Regions from separate parts of the Thermicanus aegyptius DSM 12793 genome, predicted to be linked through region 1. Evidence: riboswitches for the same ligand, from Rfam matches in the RefSeq annotation. Region 1 holds a riboswitch; each other region holds the start of a gene.
The links. Region 1 has a riboswitch for S-adenosylmethionine ahead of THEAE_RS21735 (methylenetetrahydrofolate reductase). Riboswitches for the same ligand answer to the same signal wherever they lie in the genome.
Positions count from the first base shown of each region.

Region 2: it holds a riboswitch for S-adenosylmethionine, as region 1 does, so the genes downstream of both, mtnK (S-methyl-5-thioribose kinase) here and THEAE_RS21735 (methylenetetrahydrofolate reductase) in region 1, are expected to answer to the same signal.
Region 3: it holds a riboswitch for S-adenosylmethionine, as region 1 does, so the genes downstream of both, metX (homoserine O-acetyltransferase MetX) here and THEAE_RS21735 (methylenetetrahydrofolate reductase) in region 1, are expected to answer to the same signal.

Region 1 is NZ_KI783301.1:3,485,062-3,492,803, forward strand. It holds gene gyrA (DNA gyrase subunit A) at 1-512, shown strand, start outside; gene THEAE_RS0118420 (HD-GYP domain-containing protein) at 577-1,659, shown strand; gene THEAE_RS0118425 (putative glycoside hydrolase) at 1,688-2,893, shown strand; SAM riboswitch class I at 2,945-3,048, shown strand; gene THEAE_RS21735 (methylenetetrahydrofolate reductase) at 3,114-4,004, shown strand; gene metH (methionine synthase) at 4,005-7,451, shown strand; gene guaB (IMP dehydrogenase) at 7,714-7,742, shown strand, end outside.
Region 2 is NZ_KI783301.1:2,983,383-2,991,124, reverse strand. It holds gene THEAE_RS0116010 (magnesium transporter CorA family protein) at 1-845, shown strand, start outside; gene THEAE_RS0116005 (FTR1 family iron permease) at 1,156-2,658, shown strand; gene THEAE_RS21410 (hypothetical protein) at 2,694-3,083, shown strand; gene mtnA (S-methyl-5-thioribose-1-phosphate isomerase) at 3,170-4,255, opposite strand; gene mtnK (S-methyl-5-thioribose kinase) at 4,252-5,469, opposite strand; SAM riboswitch class I at 5,546-5,717, opposite strand; SAM riboswitch class I at 6,081-6,263, shown strand; gene THEAE_RS0115975 (2,3-diketo-5-methylthiopentyl-1-phosphate enolase) at 6,345-7,565, shown strand; gene THEAE_RS0115970 (2-hydroxy-3-keto-5-methylthiopentenyl-1-phosphate phosphatase) at 7,562-7,742, shown strand, end outside.
Region 3 is NZ_KI783301.1:1,595,463-1,603,204, forward strand. It holds gene THEAE_RS0108575 (alanine racemase) at 1-1,098, shown strand, start outside; gene THEAE_RS0108580 (phosphopentomutase) at 1,095-2,285, shown strand; gene THEAE_RS0108585 (HPr family phosphocarrier protein) at 2,323-2,580, shown strand; gene nagB (glucosamine-6-phosphate deaminase) at 2,657-3,406, shown strand; gene THEAE_RS0108595 (Cof-type HAD-IIB family hydrolase) at 3,467-4,276, shown strand; gene THEAE_RS20480 (methyl-accepting chemotaxis protein) at 4,332-5,558, shown strand; gene THEAE_RS0108605 (hypothetical protein) at 5,571-5,897, opposite strand; SAM riboswitch class I at 6,177-6,296, shown strand; gene metX (homoserine O-acetyltransferase MetX) at 6,395-7,495, shown strand; gene THEAE_RS0108620 (O-acetylhomoserine aminocarboxypropyltransferase/cysteine synthase family protein) at 7,540-7,742, shown strand, end outside.

The DNA of each region.
Region 1 (7,742 bases):
AAGAAGATGAATTGATTGGAGTTCGCCTCACCGATGGAAATCAAGAGATTATTCTAGGCACCAGGATGGGAATGTCGATCCGGTTTAAAGAAGAAGAGGTACGCCCCATGGGGAGAACTGCTGCAGGTGTAAAAGGGATTCAATTGGAGAGGGGAGATCAGGTCATCGATATGGATATCCTCGAGGAAGGGGATTCCCTCCTTATCGTGACGGAAAATGGATATGGGAAGAGGACTCCGTTGGACGAATATCGGACGCAAAGCCGGGGAGGGAAAGGGATTAAGACCTTAAATGTAACCCAGAAAAATGGTCCCATTGTCGGCATAAAGGTGATTGGCGCAGAAGAGGATGTGATGATCATTACGCAAACAGGGGTTGTAATTCGACTTAATGTGGAAAACATCTCCACCATGGGCCGATATACCCAAGGGGTAAAACTAATTCGCCTGGAGAATGATGAAGAGAAAGTGGCTACCGTCGCCCGTGTACAAAATAGTGTGGATGAGAATTAGCGTATTGTTGTTTCGCCGTATTCATAATAAAATGAAGAGGAACGACGAAGAAGGGAAGATTCCAATGCCGGAAATTCCAGTCAGCCGGGGGATGATCGGGAAAAAATTGGATAAGGACATCTTATCTCCTTTTGGAGGTTTACTCTATCAAAAAGGACATCCCTTAAGGGAAAAGGATGTGGAATTTCTCCTCGCCTTTAAGATCCAAACGATCTCGGTAGAGGAGGAAAGCAGAGAAGGTGAGGGCAAACACGGGACCAAAAAAGATCATTCCTCTCCTTCTCCCAAGGGGGAACAAGAATCGTCCTTCATCAAGGATTTCCGTCATGCGGTCAAAGAGATGGAGAAGATCTTCATTCGGCTTATGGCAGGAGGATCTCTTTCCGTCGCTGAAATCCGGCAGTGGTTAAAACCTTTGGTAGAGAAAACGGAAGGAAGCACCGGCTGGCTTTACTCCTTTCAGGAGAATAGCCCAAAGAATTACCAGGCCTATCATGCCGTCGGGACGGCATTGCTATCGGTTGGCATTGCACGGAGTGCAAAACTTCCCAAAAATGAATGGATGCAGATCGGGTTGGCCGGGCTTCTAAGCGATTTGGGGAAAGTGAAGATCCCGTCTTCCATCCTGCAAAAGAAAGGTCCTCTGACAAAGGAGGAGTGGGAAGAGGTCCGCCGCCATCCCGTTTACGGCTTCGAGTTGTTAAAGAACGTGAAAGGGATCACGGAAGGGGTGATTCTTTCTTCTTTACAACACCATGAACGCCTTGATGGTTCAGGCTATCCTTTAAACCTAACGAGGGAGAAAATTCATCCATACGCGAAAATTGTGGCCATTGCCGATGTGATTCACGCCGCATCCTCAACGAAACCCTATCGAACCGCCTGCTCCCCATTTCAGGTGATGGAGCAAATGAGGGTAGAGATGACGAATCAATTTGATACGGGTTATCTCCATACCTTGATTCAATCCTTACTTCAGCTCCCATTGGGTACACCGGTTTTGTTGAGTGACGGCAGAGTGGGAAAGATTCTCTATTTCATGCCCACTTCCCCTTTACGACCCATTCTAGATGTCGATGGAGATCCGATTTCCCTCATGGATCGAAAAGAGCTACATTTAGAGAAAATATTGATCGAATACCAATGAGATGTTCATGTACAAGGAGAGGCGGACCATGAAACGGCGATTCGGCAGAATCTTTTTTCCTCCCGTTCTCATTTTTTTCCTTTTCTCTTCTTCATTTTTCATAGGGAACCCACTCTTCGCGGAAGGAAACGGGGAGAGTCCGGTAGAAGGGAAAGGATATACTTCCGCAGAGTGGCAAGATGCCCTTCGCTCTCCATCCCCTATGGAAGTGAAGAGAATGAAGATCCCCTATAAGGTGAAAGGGGTTTATATGACCGGCTGGTCTGCAGGGGGAGAGAAATTTCAAAAGATCGTTGACCTCCTCGACCGATCTGAACTTAATGCGGTGGTGATCGATGTGAAAGAGGATAAGGGGGATATTACGTATCGTTCCAACATTCCTCTTGTCCATGAGATCAAATCGGATCATACCCGCTATATTCAGGACATTGATCATGTTTTAGAAGTACTTCATGAAAAAAATATCTACACCATTGCCAGAATTGTCTCTTTTAAAGATCCTTATATGGCCGGAGCAAAACAAGAATGGTCCTTGCAAAAGAAGACAGGCGGCGTGTGGAAGGACCGGAAAGGGATCATGTGGGTAGATCCCTATCGAAAGGAACAATGGGATTACAATCTCTCCGTAGCCATTGAAGCGGCTAAAAAGGGCTTTGATGAGATACAATTAGATTACGTAAGGTTTCCTGAAAATGGGAAAAAAGTTGACGCCGAAGTTTCTTATTACAATCCCCAAGGTAGGACGAAGGAGGTACTCATCCGGGATTTCATTCGCTATGTGCGGGAGAATCTGAAGCCCTATCCGGTATTTCTTTCGGCGGACGTCTTCGGTCTCGTCCCATCCGTTAGCGACGATATGGGGATTGGGCAAAGGTGGGAGCTGATTACACCGGAAGTGGATTATATCTCCCCGATGGCGTATCCTTCCCATTATGCCAAATATACCTTTGGGATCGCCGTACCGGATGCTCATCCTTACGAGGTGATTCGAGGTACGATCCTTGATGCTCAGAAAAAGGATGCGGCGCTCCATGCCCAAGGGATTAAGACGGCGACGATCCGCCCATGGTATCAAGATTTTACCGCCAGCTACTTACCTAAAGGAGAGTGGATCCGTTACACAGGGATACAGGTGTTGGACCAGGTCAGGGCGGGTAAAGAATTAGGAATCGATTCTTTTCTGCTGTGGGATCCACGCAACAATTTTTCGATAGATGCTTGGATAAAGTCTTGACACCTATGCATGTATAGGTTATTGTATACTACAATTATATACTGCGAAATCATCTTATCGAGAGTGGCGGAGGGACTGGCCCAATGATGCCCGGCAACCGGTTTTAAAAAACGCGGTGCCAAATCCTGCAGAGCTTATGCTCTGAAAGATAAGAGGAGAAACCCCTCTTCTTATCGAGAGGGGTTTTTTCATGGGCAAAAAGGAGAGGAGATAAAGAAGGATGGGGAAGTTTTTTGAGAAGGTAAGAAAAGGAGAGACGAGCATCGTGGTGGAGCTTGATCCACCCAAGAACCCGGATTTAAGCCGCTATTTAAGGGGGGCCCATGCTCTTAAAGAGGCAGGAGCCGATGCGATTACAATCGCGGACAATTCCCTCTCCCATTCCCGGGTGGCAAATATGGCGGTGGCAAAGCGGCTCCAGGATGAAGTAGGAATCGAGGGAATCGTCCATATCAACTGCAGGGACCGAAACCTTCTCGCACAGCAGTCTTATCTCCTCGGTCTTCATGTCCTGGGAATAACGAATCTTCTCATCGTCACCGGAGATCCGGTGAAGATGGGGGATATGCCGCAGACGAAATCTCTTTTTGAACTGAATTCCATCGGGCTGATGGAGAAAGTAAAAAAGATGAATGAGGGGATACTCTTTACAGGAGTAAAACAGGAGGAGAGAACCCATTTCCTATACGGAGGGGCTCTGGCTTCAGGGAAGAATCATATCCCCCATAGGGGCAGAATGATGAAGAAGGTGGAGGCGGGAGCTCGCTTCTTTTTCACCCAACCTGTATATAGCCAGGAGGCGATCGAAGCGTTAGGGAAGTTTTCCCGGGAAATGAATCCCGAAATTCCCGTCTTTCTCGGTATCATGCCGATCGTTTCCCATAAAAATGCCCTCTTTCTTAAAGGGGTCCCCGGGATCTTCATTCCGGATGAGCATGTGGAGCTTTTTTCTGGTAAAGAGGGAAAAGAGGCGGAACAGGTAGGAATTGAATTGGCCGATTCCCTGATTCAGTATGGGAAGAAATGGTTTAATGGTTTTTATCTGATTACTCCATATTTACGTTATTCGATCACGGCCGAACTGACACGCCGCATAAAGGAGGGAATTTAAGTGGCGGTGAAATTGATTGAAGAATTAAAGAAAAGAATTCTCCTCCTGGACGGAGCCATGGGAACGATGATTCAGGGAATGGGATTAACCGCAGAGGATTTCGGAGGAGAGGGTTACGAAGGGTGTAATGAAGTATTAAACCTGACAGCCCCGGAGAGGATAAAAGAGATTCACCTCTCTTATCTCCAGGCCGGGGCAGATATTATCGAGACCAACACCTTCGGATCAACGGGCCTCGTTCTATCTGAATATGGTTTAAGGAAAAAGGCGTATGAGATTACCCTGGCCGGGGCCAGAATCGCTCGGGAAGCAGTCAGAATCTATGAAGAAGAAACAGGTAAACATGCTTTCGTAGCCGGATCCATGGGACCTACCACGAGGGCTCTATCCGTCACCGGAGGCCTCTCCTTTGATGAATTAACCCGAGAATATAAGGAACAGGCAAAAGCCTTATTGGAGGGGGGAGTAGATGCACTCCTGATCGAAACCTCCCAGGATACACTTAACGTAAAGGCGGCAGGAAGAGGGGTCCTAGAGGCGTTCCAAGAGTTCGGCAAGGAAGTGCCGATTTTCATCTCAGGTACCATCGAACCGACCGGTACGATGCTGGCAGGGCAGAGCATTGATGCCTTTTATACCTCCGTCCAACATCTTCATCCCTTGGCGGTCGGGATCAACTGCGCTACCGGTCCGGAACAGATGAGGGATCACCTGCGAACCCTCTCCTCTCTAAATCCTCCTTTTACCCTTTGTTATCCCAATGCAGGAATGCCGGATGAGGAAGGACATTACCATGAGGAACCGGAATCATTCGCATTAAAGATGGGCGATTTTTTGGAACAGGGATGGGTCCACATCCTCGGAGGGTGTTGCGGTACCACCCCGGAACATATCCGAGCCTTATCTCATGTGGTCAGAACATATGAACAGGATAAGGAGAGAAAAGAAGAATTTTCCTCGTCTTGCCATAAAAGGGTTCATGCAGTGGCGGGAATGGAACGGCTTCAATATGATCCAAAGGAGCGGCCTATTTTGGTGGGGGAACGGACCAATGTGATCGGATCGAAGCGTTTCAGACGTCTCATCGAGGAGGGGAATTATGAAGAGGCGGCGGAAATTGGACGGGACCAGGTAAGGGCAGGTGCCCAGGTGATCGATGTATGCCTGGCGAACCCGGATTGCGATGAGGGGGAGGATATGGATCGATTTCTATCCTATGCCGTCAAGATCGTTAAATCTCCCTTTATGATCGACTCTACGGATGAGCGGGTGATTGAACGGGCGTTAAAAAAAATTCAGGGGAAATCGATCATTAATTCCGTCAATCTGGAGGATGGGGAGGATCGAATCAGACGGGTTATTCCCCTCATTAAGGAATATGGAGGGGCCCTCGTGGTTGGACTGATAGATGAAAAGGGAATGGGCGTAACCCTGGAGCGGAAGATGGAGATCGCAGGAAGAGCCTATTCCCTCTTGACGGAGAAGTACGGTATGCCTCCTGAAGACATCCTTTTTGATCCCCTGGTCTTCCCGGCAGCCAGCGGTGATGAAGAATATAAAGGTTCTGCGATGGCCACTCTTGATGCAATCACGAAGTTAAAGGAGGAGTTTCCCCACTGCCTGACGATTCTTGGGATCTCCAATGTATCGTTTGGACTTCCTCCGAAAGCCAGGGAGGTTCTAAATTCCGTTTTTCTCTATGAGGCGACAAAGAGGGGGCTTGATTATGCGATCGTAAATACAGAGAAATTGGTGCGCTATGCCTCCCTTCGCACAGAGGAAATAGAGATGGCATCCCGTATTCTGTCTTCCTCCGATGGGGATGTTATTGCCCGGTTCGTTTCCCTTTATCGCTATAAAGAAGAACATCAGGAGACCCAGGAAAAGCTCCCCCTGTTGGAGCGAATTAGCCGGAGAGTCGTAGAAGGGAGAAAGACCGGACTTCTTCAGGATTTGGATGAGGCGCTTCAAGAGCTTTCCCCATTGGAGATTATTAATGGCCCCCTCATGAAAGGGATGGACGAAGTAGGGAAGCTTTTTAATGAAAATAAATTAATCGTTGCGGAAGTTCTCCAATCGGCAGAAGTGATGAAGGCGGCGGTCTCTTATTTGCAGGATTTTATGGAAAAGGGGGAAGAGGTGGGGAAAGGGAAGGTGATCCTCGCCACCGTAAAGGGGGATGTACATGACATCGGCAAGAATCTGGTGGAGATGATCCTGTCAAACAATGGCTACGAGGTGATTAACCTGGGGATCAAAGTTCCATCGGAAAAACTGATTGAAGCGATTCATGAACACCGTCCCGATTACGTCGGCCTCTCCGGTCTTTTGGTGAAATCAGCCCAGCAGATGTCCTATACGGTACAGGACCTAAAGAAGGCGGGCATCTCTCTACCCGTATTAACGGGTGGGGCAGCGCTGACGAAGCGGTTTACGGAGACGAAGATCGCTCCACATTATGATGGACCGGTCTTTTATGCCAGGGATGCGATGGAAGGACTTTCTCTCTTAAACCGCCTTCATGATCCTCATGAGAGGGAAAAGTTACTCCATACCGTAAAGAAACATGAAGAAGAGAAAAGGGGTAGTTCTTATGGTGATGAAGGGATCGAAGTAGGGGGAGAGGATAGGGAAGAGAAAGAAAAAAGAGCAGTCATTCTCCATGATCATCCGCTCCGGGAAGCTCCTTTTCTTGATCCGGTTACCTTCCATGATTATCCGTTGGAAGAGGTGATCCCCTATCTTAATTGGAATATGCTGTTAGGAAAACATTTGGGACTTCATCAGGGAAGTCCGGAGGAGAAGAGGAGGGACATTCGGAAAAAGGTAGAAGCATTATTGGCTGATGAAAGCGTACGTTCCCGGCTCCGCCTGAAGGGAAAATATCAATTTTTCCCCGCCTATTCCTCCCAAAATACCATTCACCTTTTGGATGAGAGAAAAGAGAAGGAAGTGGCTCAGTTTACCTTTCCCAGACAAAAGAAGGGAAGTTACCTCTCCATTGCAGACTTCATTCGCCCTTACCCCGACGGAGACTCTCGCTTTGACTCCATGGCTCTGTTCGTGGTTACTTGTGGAGAAGGGATTCGAGAGTGGAGTGAAGCACTGAAAAAAGAGGGGGAATATTTTATCTCTTACACGGTACAAGCGCTCGCCTTGGAGCTGGCAGAAGCGTTTGCAGAAAGGCTGCATCATCAGATCCGCAGGGACTGGGGAATAGATGAAGATCTCCCAATGCAAGAGATTTTGGCGGCCAAGTATGAGGGATGCAGATACTCCTTTGGTTATCCGGCTTGCCCAAACCTTGAAGATCAGCGCGTTCTTTTCAAAGTTCTTAAACCGGAGGAAATCGGGGTAAAACTTACTGAAGCGGATATGATGGAGCCGGAAGCTTCGGTGTCGGCGATTGTGGTCTCCCATCCTAAAGCACGCTATTTTGCCGTTTGATTTCTGCTTTTGTATGATGTTCAACCTCTATTTGCCGGGGGTAGGATTTTTTGAAGCTTCTCCATGATCAGAGATGGAACCTTCCATGAAAGAAGATTTAGAAGATGAGATCGATCCAAATCTCTCCTCATAACGGGAAAGCATTTACCTTCTCCTTTGTTTCCACCGACAGGTTTAGTATTCGCCTCCTTGACGTAGCTTATAGGCAGTGCTACACTTTCAATAACTTTGAAAGGTAAAGAGAAGGAGGCAGGTATAAACGGTGTGGTCGCAAAAATTTGCTAAGGAAGG
Region 2 (7,742 bases), 500 kb from region 1:
AAAACGAGATTCTCCGCGTGGCGGAACACCTTCAGCTTCCCCTTAATTTCTTGAAAGACCCTTTGGATGAAGAAGAACGTTCCCGTATTGAAAAAGAGGATCAAATAGTCCTTATCATCGTAAATATTCCCGTATATTTGACGGATGATCAGGATTCCCCCATCTTCGACACCTTACCGCTTGGAATGATTATCACCCCGGAAACTTTTATCACGGTCAGCTTAAAAGATCATCCCATTTTCCATGAATTTATGGAGAATCGAATCAAGCAATTCTTCACCTTCAAGAAAACGCGTTTTTCTTTACAGATTCTGTATCAGATTGCTACCCATTACCTTCGTTATTTGAAGTTGATCTACAAGCGGACCAATGAGATTGAGCGGGAGCTTCACCAATCGATGAAAAACCAAGAATTATACACCCTTCTCAATCTGGAGAAGAGCTTGGTTTACTTTGCCACATCCCTGAAGTCGAATAATATCGTGATGCAAAAGATGATGCGCAATGGGCTTCTAAAGATGTATGAGGATGACCAGGATCTCCTGGAAGATGTCATCATCGAAAACCAGCAGGCCATCGAGATGGCGGAAACCCATTCCGCCGTTTTAAGCGGAATGATGGATGCTTTCGCATCGGTCATCTCGAATAACCTAAATATCGTCATGAAATTTCTCGCTTCTTTTACCATCATTTTATCTTTACCCACCATGGTGGCCAGTTTCTACGGGATGAATGTTCCGATTCCGTTTCAGACGTATCCTTTTTCTTTTTGGATCGCCATCTTGATCTCTGCATTCCTCTCCACGGCCACGGCCGTCATCTTTTGGAAGCGACGTTTCTTTTAAATAACCGCTGATGTTCGCATCGAAGGCCTGCGGTCTTTCTCCGCAGGCTTTTCCATGTTCAGCTTTCCGTTCGTTCACGGTTTGGGCCGGCGTGCATCCCGGAGAAGTTCCCCACTGCCGATATGCGCATTAAATCTTTCACGCCATTTCCCCTTGACAGTTGAGAAAAAGGAATGGTATCTTGTTGTTGAGCAAATGAGAATGAGAATTATTATCAATAAGAAATATTATTTTAAATTGATTCTAAGGTTCTCATTCATATGGGTAACAACGCTAAAAATGATTTGAAATGGATAAGGAGGGAGAACACATGGAAGGAATCGCGCGAAAGAAAATGGGGGGGAGAAAACGGTTAAGCTTTCTTTTACTCCTTTTTTTCCTCGTGCCTGCATATGCCTTCGCCTTTACCCCGGCCGATGATCTGAAAGGGGCGAATCAATCGCTGATCCAGGCGCGGGAGAAGATAGAGAAGGGAGAGGTTGCGGCGGCCAAACAAGCGTATGAGGACTTCACGCAAATGTGGAAAAAGATAGAGGACGGGATTAAGGAAGCATCAAAGAAGGCATATGGGGATATTGAGGATAGCATGGGGATGGTTCAGTTTGTTTTCAGCCAGGATCCGCCGAATAAAGAAAAAATCTTGTCCGCATTGGATCAGCTTCTCAAGGTAAATCAAGATTTTATCGATGGGAAGTATCCTGCGGAGGATAGCGGAGCCTCTTCGGGGAAACAGGATGGAAATGAATTGATTGCCCTCCTGGATCAATCCCTCTCCCGATTAAAGGAGGGAGATGTGAAGGGGGCCGCCCAAAGCATCAGGCAATTTCGCGAAATGTGGCTGGATATTGAAGGAATTGTCCTCACCCAATCCCAGAAAGCTTACCAAGATGCGGAACGGGACATGGTTCTCTCCTATGCCTACCTTACGTCCACACCACCCGATGTGGAAAAAGGCAAAGAAGTGATTTCCAACATGAGAGAATACCTGGCTCCCCTGCTGGCGAAAAATCAATATACCTTCTTTGACGCCGTATCCATCCTTCTTCGGGAGGGATTAGAAGCTCTTCTGGTGATTGTCGCGCTGCTTGCCTTCCTGGATAAATCAGGCCACGGAGAGAAAAAAGGCTGGGTCTGGGGCGGGGTGGGCGCAGGGTTAGGAGGGAGCCTCTTCTTGGGGATCTTGGTCCAAATCCTCTTCACCTCAGGAGCTTTCGGCACCAATAATTTCCTCATCGCAGGATGGACCGGCCTGTTCGCGGCGGCGATGCTTCTCTACATGACATACTGGCTCCACAACAAAGCAAGCATCGAAAATTGGAGAAAGTACATCAAGACGAAGAGCGAAAAGGCGCTAGCCACCGGTAGTCTTCTCTCCCTGGCTGTTCTCTCGTTTCTGGCGGTCTTTCGGGAAGGAACCGAGACGGTCCTGTTCTTCATCGGAATGGCCTCTTCCATTTCTCTTACGCAGTTATTAGGGGGGATCGCCTTTGGAATCATTCTCCTCATCATACTCGGCATCTTAATCCTGAAAGTGGGTATGAGAATTCCATTGCGGCCTTTCTTCCTCCTCTCCAGCCTGCTTGTCTTTTACCTAAGTCTTAAGTTTACCGGCATGGGGATCAAGAGCCTCCAATTGGCCGGTCTTCTCCCGGCAACCCATGTGGAGTGGTTTCCGACCATTGAGTTTTTCTCCATTTACCCCACGGCGGAGGGGCTGATCCTACAAGCGGCACTGCTCGTCGTTGTCCTATTCTTTGCGGTATGGGAGCGGTATAGAGCCTTTTCCTACCGGAGAAAAATGGAAGCCAATTGATTGCTGCATAACAACCGAAGAACAGGAGGTTTTTTATGATCAATCATAGAGCAAAAAGGAACGCATTTCGCAAATGGACTTTTTTCTTTTCCCTCCTTTTGATCTCAACCCTTCTGCTTGCCGCTTGCGGAAATAACCCCATCAGGGATGGGGCGAAGGGAATGAAGGAAACCTTGGCTGAGTTAAAAATGGCCCTGGACCAGAATGATGCTGCGAAGGTAAAGGAACTGGGGCAAAAACTGGAAGAGAAATGGAAAAGCTTCGAAGATGGGGTAAAAGAGAAGTCCGGCGATCTTTATGAAAAGACGGAAAGGTCTCTTAAGACGATTGGGGCAGGGGTGGAAGTTACTCCCTTGGATGCAAAGACTCTGAAACAAGCGGCAGAGGAACTGGACCAAGCACTCACGGAGGTGGAGAAACTCTAAGGCCGGATACCCGCTGTAAGGCGGCCGTCAGGTAAATGCCGAACAGCACAGAGGGCACAGCCCTCCTTTTATGGGATTCGGAGGGATCAGGATAAGGTTTGGGATTTTCGTCCCAGGATCTCCTTGATCGCTTTTCCATAGCATCCGTCTTGATCGGGATAGAGTATGCCCTTTTCCGTAATGATGGCCGTGATGAGGGAAGAAGGGGTTATGTCAAAAGCGGGATTGTATACCTTCATTCCCACAGGGGCGGTACGCTTGCCAAAGCCCTCGGTCACCTCTTCCGCCGGTCTTTCTTCAATGGGAATCTCCTCACCCGTTGGCGTCTCAGGATCAAAGGAGGATAGGGGGGCCGCCACGTAAAAAGGAATGTTGTGGGCTTTCGCCAATATCGCCAGTCCATAGGTCCCGATCTTGTTGGCCACATCCCCGTTCGCCGCCACCCTGTCGGCACCGACGATGACGGCCTGGACCCACCCTTTAGCCATCACCAGGGCCGCCATATTGTCGCAAATCAGCGTCGAATCAATGCCTGCCTGCATCAGTTCCCATGCGGTAAGGCGAGCGCCTTGCAAGACGGGGCGGGTTTCATCAATAAAAATCTTAAGCGTCATCCCTTGTTCCCGGGCCAGATAGATAGGAGCGGTGGCCGTTCCATATTTGGCCGTCGCCAGGCTTCCAGGATTGCAGTGGGTCAGGATGCCCATTCCGTCTTTCAGTAATGTTAGTCCATGCTCGCCGATCCGGCGGCATGTTTCTTCATCTTCTTTTTGAATCCGAAGGGCTTCCGCCAATAAGCCCGCTTTCACTTCCTCTGTCGAGCAGCCATGGGCGCCGTCCATCTCCGCCCTGGTGAGCAGACGCATGAGTGCCCAGCGAAGATTAATAGCGGTAGGTCTCGCTTGGGAGAGGAATTCCGCCTTTCCTTTTAGGTCCTCGATCAGTTCCGGTACATTTCCGTAAGAGAGATGTTGAACTCCCAGATAGAGTCCGTAGGCGGCCGTGATGCCGATGGCCGGAGCTCCCCGGACCGTGAGTTGCCGGATGGCCTTCCATACTTCTTCGATCGTGTCAATTTTGTGATAGCGTGTTTCTTCAGGCAACCGATTCTGATCCAGAAGGAGGAGATGATTCTCTTTCCATTGAACCGATTGGATAAAGGAATGGGTCATGAGGCAATCCTCTCTTCCCGGATTGATTGCACGATTTGCAATATATCTTCGATCCTCTGGATTCCATGCCGTGCCAGAATCAGTTCCCTGCCGATGGCAAGAGCCATTGTCTCTCCTTTTGCCCTGAGTTTAGGATCTTCAATCGATTCCAGATCGGCCACATGGGCAAGACCGATGACGCGGCGTATCATCTTGCAGCCGGCATACCCGGCGGTATCCTGGAGGATCCTTTCCAGGTAATCGTCCAAATATCCATGAACGGAAGTGAAGGCTTCCAATCCGTCATTCCACCATAACTGGCGGAAATTCCTTTCAAAGACGGACCAGATTTCGGCCGCCGTCCTGAGAAGATACACCTGATACTCCGATTTCTCAGCAGGGTCGTCGGTTAAGCCTTCTTGAGCGGAGAAGTTTAAGAACAGGTTGGCGAGTACCGCTCCGATATCAAAACCCATCGGCCCGTAATAGGCGAATTCCGGATCGATCACCCGGGTATCCTGTTCCGTCACCATGATGCTCCCCGTATGAAGATCCCCGTGGATCAGGGCTTGAGTTCGGGTGAGGAACCCTTCTTTCAAAGCCGCCACTTCAAGTTTCAATCTGCCGTCGCTCCAGATTTTGCGCACCTCTTCGAGAATGAGCGGGTTAAACCGGTTGGTCTCGGCGTTGTAAAATGGATCGGTGAAAACGAGATCCTCGGTGATGCGGCACATCTCCGGATTGATAAATTGTGCCACCTGTTCTTTTTTCCTTCGGGAGTTTAAGGCGATATCGGAGGTGTAAAAGAGGGTCCTGGCCAGAAAGGTTCCGATATGCTGGGCCAATTTTGGATAGCGCCGCCTAAGGATCAGCCCTTTTCTTAACACGATATGGGAGGAGAGATCCTCCATGACGGTCAGGGCAAGATGCGGATCATAATGATATACTTTCGGGACTGAACCGGGGCAGAGCGCTTCCTCCATGTGGAGGGCCTCGCTCTCGATGCGTGCCCTGTCCAGGGTAAGGGGCCACGAATCCCCGACCACCCGGGCGTAAGGGAGCGCTTGTTTGATGATGATGCTTCTGTCCGTAGCTTCTTCTTGGATGCGAAATACCAGGTTTAGATTCCCATCGCCGATTTCCCGGGCGGTTAGTCGGGCATCTTCCGGGAAGATCCTAAGGCGCTTCGCATAGGCTACCGCTTCCGCTTCGTTTAGAGGATGATAATGTGCCATTCCCATCGATCCTTTCGTGTGAAATGAAAAAACCTCTGACCCTTCTGAAAGGGCAGAGGTTTAAAATCTATCCAACCCCTTATCTCTCAGAACGGTACGTTCTGCAGGAGTTAGCACCTTGCTGTGACCGGAAACAAAGATTTCGTGCAGGAACATCCTGCCGTCCTCTCCGATCCGTCACCCCGTATAGGGAAATGCAGGTTGCCGGGCATCATTGGGCCAGTCCCTCCGCCATCTCTTGATAAGAGCGAATCGGTCAAACTCTATTCGGTTTTTACATCCATACATTTGCCCCAAGCGATTTGATGAGAATCAGAATCAAATTCACTTGGTTTTGGTGATTAATTTATTTTTTTTCTCAACGTTTGTCAAGGGAAAAATTTAAAGGTGAGAGGTGGAATGTTTGCAGATATAAATCTTGTGCCAGCATGGGATCGGTTCACAACCCATTGCAGAAAAGGCGGATAGATTGCAGGAAGGTTCGGTGATGATCTCAAGGGAGGTGGATGAAATCAGAAAAAATGCAAAAATAGCGACATTTTGGGGATTGACAGAGAAGTATGCTGCGTTTATAGTTATGACCATCGAGTGACAATTGAAAATAAGAATTACTCTTATCCAGAGAAGGCTGAGGGACTGGCCCGATGACGCCCGGCAACCTGCTGCCCATACCTATGGGCTAAACGACTGGAAGGAGGAGCTTCTCCCAGGGATCGTAGGGGGGATCTCCATCCTTTCAGGAGTGAAGGTAAGGTGCTAATTCCTGCAGAACGTTATGTTCTGAAAGATAAGGGTGTGGGATATTGTTTCTACAACCTCTTTCAGAACGAAAGAGGTTTTTATTTTTGTAAAAAAAGGCGGTGATGGGATTGTCGTTGGATGAGGAATATATCTTGGCGACTTACCTGCTGAAAGGGGAAAAGGATCTATACAAAAAGGCGCAAGGGATTGCCGTCGGGCTTACGGTGGGGACATGGACCGAGCTGCCGAGTGAGAAAAAGGAAAGCATGGCGCAACATTTGGGGAAAGTGGTCGATGTCGTCCCACTTCCGGAGGAAGAAGGGAAGCAGCCCGTGGGGAAAATTACCATCGCATATCCGATCGTCAACGTGACCCCTGATCTTCCATCCATTCTTACCACGGTGTTCGGAAAGTTATCCCTGGATGGTTCGATCAAACTCTTGGATCTCCACATTCCCGACTCCCTCCTTTCCCAATTTCCGGGCCCACGTTTTGGAATTCAGGGGGTTCGGGATTTGCTGCAGATGAAGGATCGACCCCTCCTGATGAGCATCTTTAAACAATGCATCGGTCTTTCCCTCGATGAGTTGGAGGAAGAGTACAGGAAACAGATTGAAGGCGGCGTAGATCTGGTAAAGGATGACGAGATCTTTTTCGCAGATGGGAAAGCTCCCGCCATCGAAAGGGTGAAGCGTTTTGAAGCGTTAAATCGTCAAAGAGAAGAGCGGACCGGGAGAAAGGCCCTCTATGCTGTCAACCTGACAGGGCCGGTGAACGAAATGGTGGACAGGGCGAAACGGTTGGTGGAAGCGGGTGCTTCCGGCCTTCTCCTGAATGTGTTTGTGTACGGCCTAGATATTCTCCATCGCCTGGCTTCGGACCCCGACATCCCGGTTCCCATTCTTGCCCATCCTGCGTTTGCCGGAGCGATATACGCATCTCCGGAACATGGGGTATCCTCTTCCCTTCTATTAGGCAAGTTTCTTCGTTTGGCAGGGGCGGACATTGTCCTCTATCCCTCTCCCTATGGTTCTGTCGCTATGCCTAAAGAGGAATCGTTGTCGGTTGCGGACCGGTTGCGCCGTCCCTATGGGAATATCAAACCTTCTCTTCCGGCGCCGTCGGCGGGGATTCATCCCGGCCTCGTTCCTGTCCTGATCAGGGATTTTGGACCTGACCTGGTGATCAATGCGGGCGGAGGGATTCATGGTCATCCGCAAGGATCGACCGCAGGGGGAAGGGCTTTCCTGGATGCCATCTCAGCCATTATGGCAGGTTATTCTCTCCGGGAAGCCGCGGCCCGTTCCGTAAAACTAAGCCTTGCGATTGAGAAATGGGGGGTGGTTGAGGGATGAGCAGAGGAAGGAGAAAGGTACTTTTTTGTGACTTTGACGGGACGATTACGGTGCAGGATACCATCATTCAAATCATGAGGGAGTTTGCGCCTCCGGAATGGGAGAAGTTGAAGGAGGAGATTCTCGCAGGGCGGGTAAGTGTTCGGGAAGGAGTGGGGAAGATGTTTTCCTTGCTTC
Region 3 (7,742 bases), 1.9 Mb from region 1:
CAACTCTACAAGTCCGGATTCATCCCCCCCAATTCCTATGTTTTAGATGTGGACCAAATCCAACGGAACACCGAGTCCATCGTACAAACCGCAAAAAAAGAGAGAATTAATCTTTACTTCATGACCAAGCAATTCGGTCGGAATCCGGTTGTTTATCAATCCATCGTGTCGGCAGGTATAAAAAAGGCCGTTGCGGTTGATCCGGTGGAAGCCCTAACCTTGGCGCAAAATGGGGTGGAATTGGGACATGTGGGGCATCTTGTGCAAATCCCCCGATATTACATGGAGCCAATTCTCCGGTGGCGTCCGGAAGTGGTCACAGTTTTTAGTATCGATGCGGCGAGGGAGGTCTCCCGGGTGGCTTCCGACCTTGGCTACGAGCAGGATCTTCTGTTGCGTGTCGTACGGCCGGATGACTATTTGTACGACGCACAAGAAGGGGGGATACCGCTTAACGATTTGGAGGAAGTGGTTCAGACCATATCGGCACTTCCCAATGTGCGTGTGGTGGGAGTCACCTCTTTTCCGTGCGTCATTGTGCAGGATGGTGTCCCCACGTTCACCAACAACCTTAAAACACTTCAGTTGGCTAAAGAGCGACTTCAGGAATTGGGGGTTGAATTGAAGCAGGTGAACGCACCAAGCGTCACTTGTGTGGCAACCCTTCCCATGTTGCGAGCCGCGGGCGTCACTCATGGGGAACCGGGGCATGCTTTGACGGGGTCCACCCCTTTGCATGCGTTACCCGGGCAGGTGGAAGTGCCGTCCTACCTCTACATTACCGAAGTCTCCCACTACTTCAACGGTTATAGTTATGTTTATGGAGGCGGGTATTATGCCCGTGGACATATTCAACATGCGCTTGTGGGAGGTTCCTTGACAACGGCGGAACATGTTGAGGTAGCTCCTCTCCATGCGGAAAGCATCGACTACTACTTGAAAATTGCCGGTAAATTTCCAGCAGGAACACCCGTGATCCTCGCTTTTCGAACGCAGATGTTCGTAACCCGAGCTAACGTGGTTCCTGTAACGGGAGTTCATGAGGGGCGACTTAAGGTTGCCGGAATTTATAATGTTGAAGGGAAGCGAATCGGATGAAACGAGCAGTCCTGTGTGTTCTTGATGGATTCGGTGCGGGGGCGATGGAAGATGTTTCCGCTGTCCGTCCGCAAGATAGAAATGCGAATACGATGCGGCATGTCATTGAACAAACAAGTGTAAAGATACCCTTCCTTAGTCGGTTAGGGCTCCCCCATATCCTTAACGATCCTTCGTTATTAGCGCTTACTCCCCCTCTGGCGAGTTATGGCAAATGCAATCTATATCATTACGGGGCGGACAGTTATACCGGTCATAACGAAATCATGGGAGCAAAACCGATTATGCCAAAAACACAGTTTATCCGTGAATTGGCGCCGCTGATTGAAAAACGGCTGGTGGAAAGAGGGTTCAAAGTAGAATATCCGGTTGCAGGTACCGGCATTCTGCTCGTCGACAACGAGGTTGTCATCGCCGACAATATGGAAAATGACCCGGGGCAGATCATCAACATTACAGGAGCATTGGATACGACCCCGTTTGAAAAGATCTTTGAGATTGGGAAAATTGTACGGACCATCGCCGAAACCAGCCGCGTCATTCCTTTGGGAGGGACCGGCATTACCGTAAGTGATATTCTCTTGAACATTGTGATAAAACCGGAGCGGACCGGTGTGGATATGGGACGTCTAAATATATACAACGAGAACTATCAAGTTCGGCATCTAGGTTTTGGAATTGATCCCGACAAACAAATACATTCCATCCTCATGAAGCAAGGATTGGAAGTATATCTGTATGGGAAGATGGCGGATGTGATCACGGGAGAGGTGATGGAACGAAATCCCATGGTCAACAGCCAGGGCGTGATGGACCTAATCTGTAATCGATTGGAGAATATGAAGAGCGGATTTATCTCCGCTACCATTCAGGAAACGGATTTAGCCGGTCATGAGCAGAACCCGGAAAAGTTCGCGGCGGTCTTGGAAATTGCGGACGCAGGTTTACGCCGTATTTACGATATGCTTCATCCCGGAGAGCTCCTGATCGTAACCGCCGATCATGGCAATGACCCGACCATAGGCACAAGCCAGCATACCCGGGAAACAACCCCGCTTCTCGTCTGTGTAAAGGGATCTCCGGCGCGGGAACTGGGGCTACGCACCACACTCGCCGATGTTGCGGCCACAATAGCGGATTACTTTGGGGTGAGCGCACCGGAATTTGGGACTTCCGTGTTGTCGTAATCCCTTTTAAATGCTTCGTAAGGATAGGTGACGAATTATGTACGAAAAAAAAGCAATTGTTAACTTAAACCAAGGGCTGCACGCACGCCCTGCCACTGAGTTTATCCAAAAGGTACGTCAATTTGGAAGCAAAGTATTTGTGATCAAAGAAGGAAAAGCTGTGGATGCCGGAAGCATTCTAGGGTTGATGTCGATGGCTGTCGTTAAGGGAACCGAAGTTACCATTCGGGCCGAAGGGGCGGACGAAGTGGAAGCGGTAGAGACTCTTTGTAAATTTCTTACGCAGACGGAGTGAGATAAGTTATCACAAAATTCTTCAATGACAACGTGAAACCATTCTTGGGTCAATGGAAGAGAGGAGGGATGGCAAAGTGAAGATTCGAATCTTCAACAGCCCCCATGACGCGGGCATCTATGTTGCTGCATTAGCGGAACAGATCATTGAAAGTCGAAGGAAACCTGTTTTGGGACTTGCCACTGGGTCTACGCCGATTCCTTTTTACGAGGCATTGGTTCATCTGCATCAGTGTGGTCTCGACTTATCACGGGTAACGACCATCAACTTGGATGAGTATATCGGATTAGATTCTTCCCATCCTCAAAGTTATTCGTGGTTTATGTGGAAACATCTCTTTTCCCATGTAAACATACCAAAAGAGAATATATATCTGCCAAACGGGGTAGCAACCGATTTGGAAGCGGAATGCCGCAGATACGACGAAATCATCCATTCTCATCCGATTCACCTTCAGATCCTTGGGATTGGCGTTAATGGGCACATTGGTTTCAATGAACCGGATGACACCTTACTTTCCGGAACGCACATTGTTGAATTGCGCCCGGAGACCGTAATGAGCAACGCGAGATTTTTCAACGACATTGGAGAGGTGCCAAAGCGTGCGATTACTATGGGGGTTCAGGCCATATTACAAGCCGATAAAATCGTGTTGATGGCATTTGGGCGCGAGAAAGCGAAGATCATCGCTAAATCCGTCTACGGTGAGGTTCGTACGGACGTTCCTGCGAGCATCCTCAACTTGCACAAAGACGTGACCGTGGTACTTGATCGCGACAGTGCCGGTGAGTTGTTGGACGAAAGCGGCCGGTTGCGGACGAAATAACCGAAATGGCCCGAAGTTGGGTGTAAAAAGCCCAATTAGAAAGAAAAAAGGGGAAATGCCATGATTCGTATGTTCTTTTTTGATATCGACGGAACTCTCATCGTTCCAAAAAAAGGTGAGGTTTCGGAACGCGTTCGCCGTGCCATCTTCATGCTCCATGAACGAGGCATTGTTCCCATCCTAGTATCCGGCAGGCCCCTCTTCTCCATGATTCCGCTCGCCGAATCTCTTTCCATCAGGGGGTGTATCGCTTATAACGGAGGACTGGTTGTTGTCGATGGAGAGGTGGTGTATGACAACCCCATAGACGAAAGCAGGGTAGAACAGCTGGTTTCCTTTGCAAATTCTAATATGCATCCACTCATATTTCCTGGAATGGACGGTTATTACGCAACGACGCTGGATCATCCGAAGGTACGGGAAATTTTTCAATATACTACCACACTCAACCATTCCTATTGGAAACATTATACTCCCAAACTAAACCCATCGTATTGGAAAACCCATCCTATCTATCAAATGGAACTGATCGCGCCGATGGAAGAACTAACCCTATACCAGGAACGTTTTGGACAAGAATTTCAGTTTTATCCATGGCATGTAGCCTCGTCCGCGGCGAACATAAATCCTCTCGCCAACTCCAAAGCGATTGGAATGCACCATGTGTTAAAACGGTTTTCACTAGATGAATCCGTTGCGGCCGCCATCGGCGACGGACCGAATGATATCGAGATGATCCGCTCCGCACATCTCGGCATCGCCATGGGAAATGCTTGTAAAGAGCTTAAGTCTGCGGCGGATCTCGTTGCAGAAGATGTTACTGCGGACGGGGCCGCCAAGGCGATTGAAATGTTGTTGGAGAGCGGGTAAGGGAATGCTAGCGGTTTCGATAGAAGAGAACGTCTGAAAGAAAGGAGAGTTGAAGATGAAAATGAGGATCAAAATACCAATTCGGGTGAAACTGGTCGGTTTTATTTTATTCGTCGCCTTTTTATTCGGCATTACAAACGGTATTTCATCCTATTCCATAGGAGCCTTTATTGTAACGATTTTGATCGGTCTCGTCATTTCCCGGAAGATCACAAAACCGATTGCGTCTATGACGAAATTTGCGGAACAAATTGCAACAGGGAATTTAACTGCGGAGGAGATCAGAGTAAAAAACCGCGATGAAATTGGAGATCTTGCGAATTCGTTCAATAAGATGACCACAAACTTTCGCAGTCTAATCCATCAGATCAAAACCAGTGCGGAACAGATCGCCGCGTCATCAGAGGAATTGACAGCCAGCGCCGAACAAACCAGCAAAGCGACCGAACAAATTGTTTCGACCATGCAAGAAGTGGCGATGGGTTCCGAGAATCAAGTCCGCAGTGTAAGTGACGGCATAAGTGCGATTTATGAAGTCTCCACCACCGTGCAACAAATTGCTGACAATGCAGAAAGTGTCTCTGCTGCTGCGATTCAAGCTTCGGAAACAGCATCCGCAGGAAATCTTGCCATTCGGACGACGATCAAGCAGATGAATTCCATTAGTACTACGGTGAATGAGCTGGCCGAGGCGGTGAAAAGATTGGGTAAAAGTTCCCAAGAAATCGAACAGATTGTAGATGTGATTGCAAGTATTGCCGCACAGACCAATCTATTGGCTTTAAACGCTACGATCGAGGCCGCCAGAGCCGGGGAGCACGGACGTGGATTTTCTGTAGTCGCTGAGGAAGTTCGCAAATTGGCCGAGCAATCGGCTCGATCAGCACAAAAAATTGCAGAACTGATTAACTCGATCCAATATGAAACGAATCATGTGGTTCAATCGATGGAGACCACGACAAAAGAGGTGTCTGATGGGATTAAAGTTGTCAACAAAGTAGGTGAATCGTTTGAAGAAATTCAGCGCTCGGTAAATAACGTAGTGGCGCAGGCGCAAGATGTATCAGCCGCCACAAAGCAAATTTCTACGGGAACAGATCGAGTAGTCCATTCGATTAACCAAATTGCCAGCGTGGCAGGGGCAACCGCATCCGGAACCCAAAACGTAGCGGCGGGCACCGAAGAACAGTTGGCATCGATGGAGGAAATCTCATCGTCTGCCGCTTTCCTCTCAAAAATGGCGGAGGAATTTCTGGCGCTTGTGGGCAAATTTAAGGTGTGATCTCCCCGCCCTTCATGAAAGATATTCTTCATCTCCCTCTTCTTTTCTTTTGTCGATCACCCACTCATGGAGCAGGAACTCGATAAGACCAAGGAGGGTTATTCCCCATAATCCTTTAACTAAAGATTCCCTCCCCAATCGGCGGAGGAGATAGTACATAAGAGGAAGTCCAATGGATAGACTCCTTTTTGCTCCCATCTTAGACAACCAAATGGGATCTGCCACAGATCCTATAAGGGCCAGAAGAACTCCTGCACCTAACCATCTTTTGATCCCTCCTCCGCGCAGAAGAAGGGGGAAAAATAAAAATTTCATGAGGCTATTGGAGATGAAGATCACACCTTTCCCTCCTTTGGTTCTAACGATTGTTGAGGTTTTAAGGCGATTCGTATCATCCTTTTTCTTTTAAAAGGGATCGGGGTATGTCTCGTCCGATTCTTGGACCGTTATTTTCATTTTTGAGCGGTGCATCGAATCGGGAATCTTTCCTTTACAGGTTAGTATTCGAAAAAAAAAAGGAAAAAATAAAAATTACCGTTGACAAATGAATCCAGGTCGACTATGCTATATAGCAAATAGGATTTCACAATGAACTCACAATTGAAAAGAAATGAGATTCTCTTATCCAGAGAGGCTGAGGGACTGGCCCAATGACGCCCGGCAACCGGTTTTAAGCGGAAAGGCTTAAAAACGCGGTGCCAATTCCTGCAGAGCTTTAAAAGCTCTGAGAGATAAGATGAGTGTGATGGTGTGACAAAATCCCTCTTCTTATCGAAGAGGGATTTTTAATTGGGGAAATGAAGTGCGAAGAGAAAAAGGAGAAGGAGGGGATCAGGTTGACAAAAGCTGGGACAGCTATTCAACCCCATACAGGGGTACTCCCCATTGGGGACTTACTACTGGAATCCGGCAAGGTATTGCCGAATGTTAAGATTGCTTATGAACGTGTGGGTCCGGAAAGTGCACCTACCATCCTGGTCTGCCATGCCCTAACGGGAAATCAATACACCGTAGGGAGTGAATCTGCCCCTGGATGGTGGAGGGAATTGGTAGGCCCCGAACGTTTTATTGATACAAACCGTTTTCAAGTCATTACCACCAATGTGATCGGGGGTTGTAACGGTTCGACGGGCCCGCTAAGCCCCGATCCCAATACGGGAGAAGCCTATCGATCCAATTTCCCTTTTATTACAGTACGGGATATGGTCCATGCCCAACACCGCTTTCTTCAAAAAATCGGGATTTCCCATCTAAAGGCGGTTATAGGGGGATCGTTAGGCGGAATGCAGGTGCTTGAATGGGGTCTCCTTTATCCCGATTTTATGGATCTCATCATCCCGATCGCCGTTACACCTTTCCTCTCCGACTATGCTATCTCCTTTAATGCCATAGGTCGATTGGCCATTCTTAATGATCCCGCCTGGAAAGAGGGGATGTATGATCCTGAGGAACAACCTATCATGGGACTTTCCATCGCCAGAATCGCCGGGCTTCTCACCTATCGAACACCGAAACTCTTTAATCATCGTTTCTCCAGGGAGATGAAAGGGGGATGGGGGAGCGACCACAGGGAGATCGCATTTCAGGTTGAATCCTACTTAACCTATCAAGGGGAGAAACTTTCTAGGCGCTTTGATGCCAACTCATATCTCTATCTTTTAAAAGCGATGGATTATCACGATATCGGACGGGGAAGGGGAGGGGTGGAAAAAGCGGTTGAAGGATATCGCAGCCAAGTGGTTGCCCTGGCCTTTCAAGGAGATCTCCTTTACCCCCCCGATGAAATTTTCCGTTTCGTAGGACTTCTCAGAGAAAAAGGAGTCCGAGCAGATTATCATGAAGTAACCACTCATTTTGGTCATGACGGATTTTTAACAGAGTTTGACCGCTGGGGAGGTTTCATCACCGACGCTCTGAAATCTTCTTCCCTATCTTAAGAAAGGGGAAGTGAGATAGATACTTAAAACAAGGAGGAATAGGAATGGGAGAGTACCGCTTTGAAACTGTAGCCATCCATGGAGGAGTACAACCGGATCCGGTAACGGGAGCGAGGGCATTTCCCCTCTATCTGTCTACCGCTTATCAATTTGAGAATACGGAGCATGCGGCCAATCTCTTTGCATTAAAGGAGACGGGGTATATCTATACACGGATCCATAATCCCACGGTGACCGCCTTTGAAGA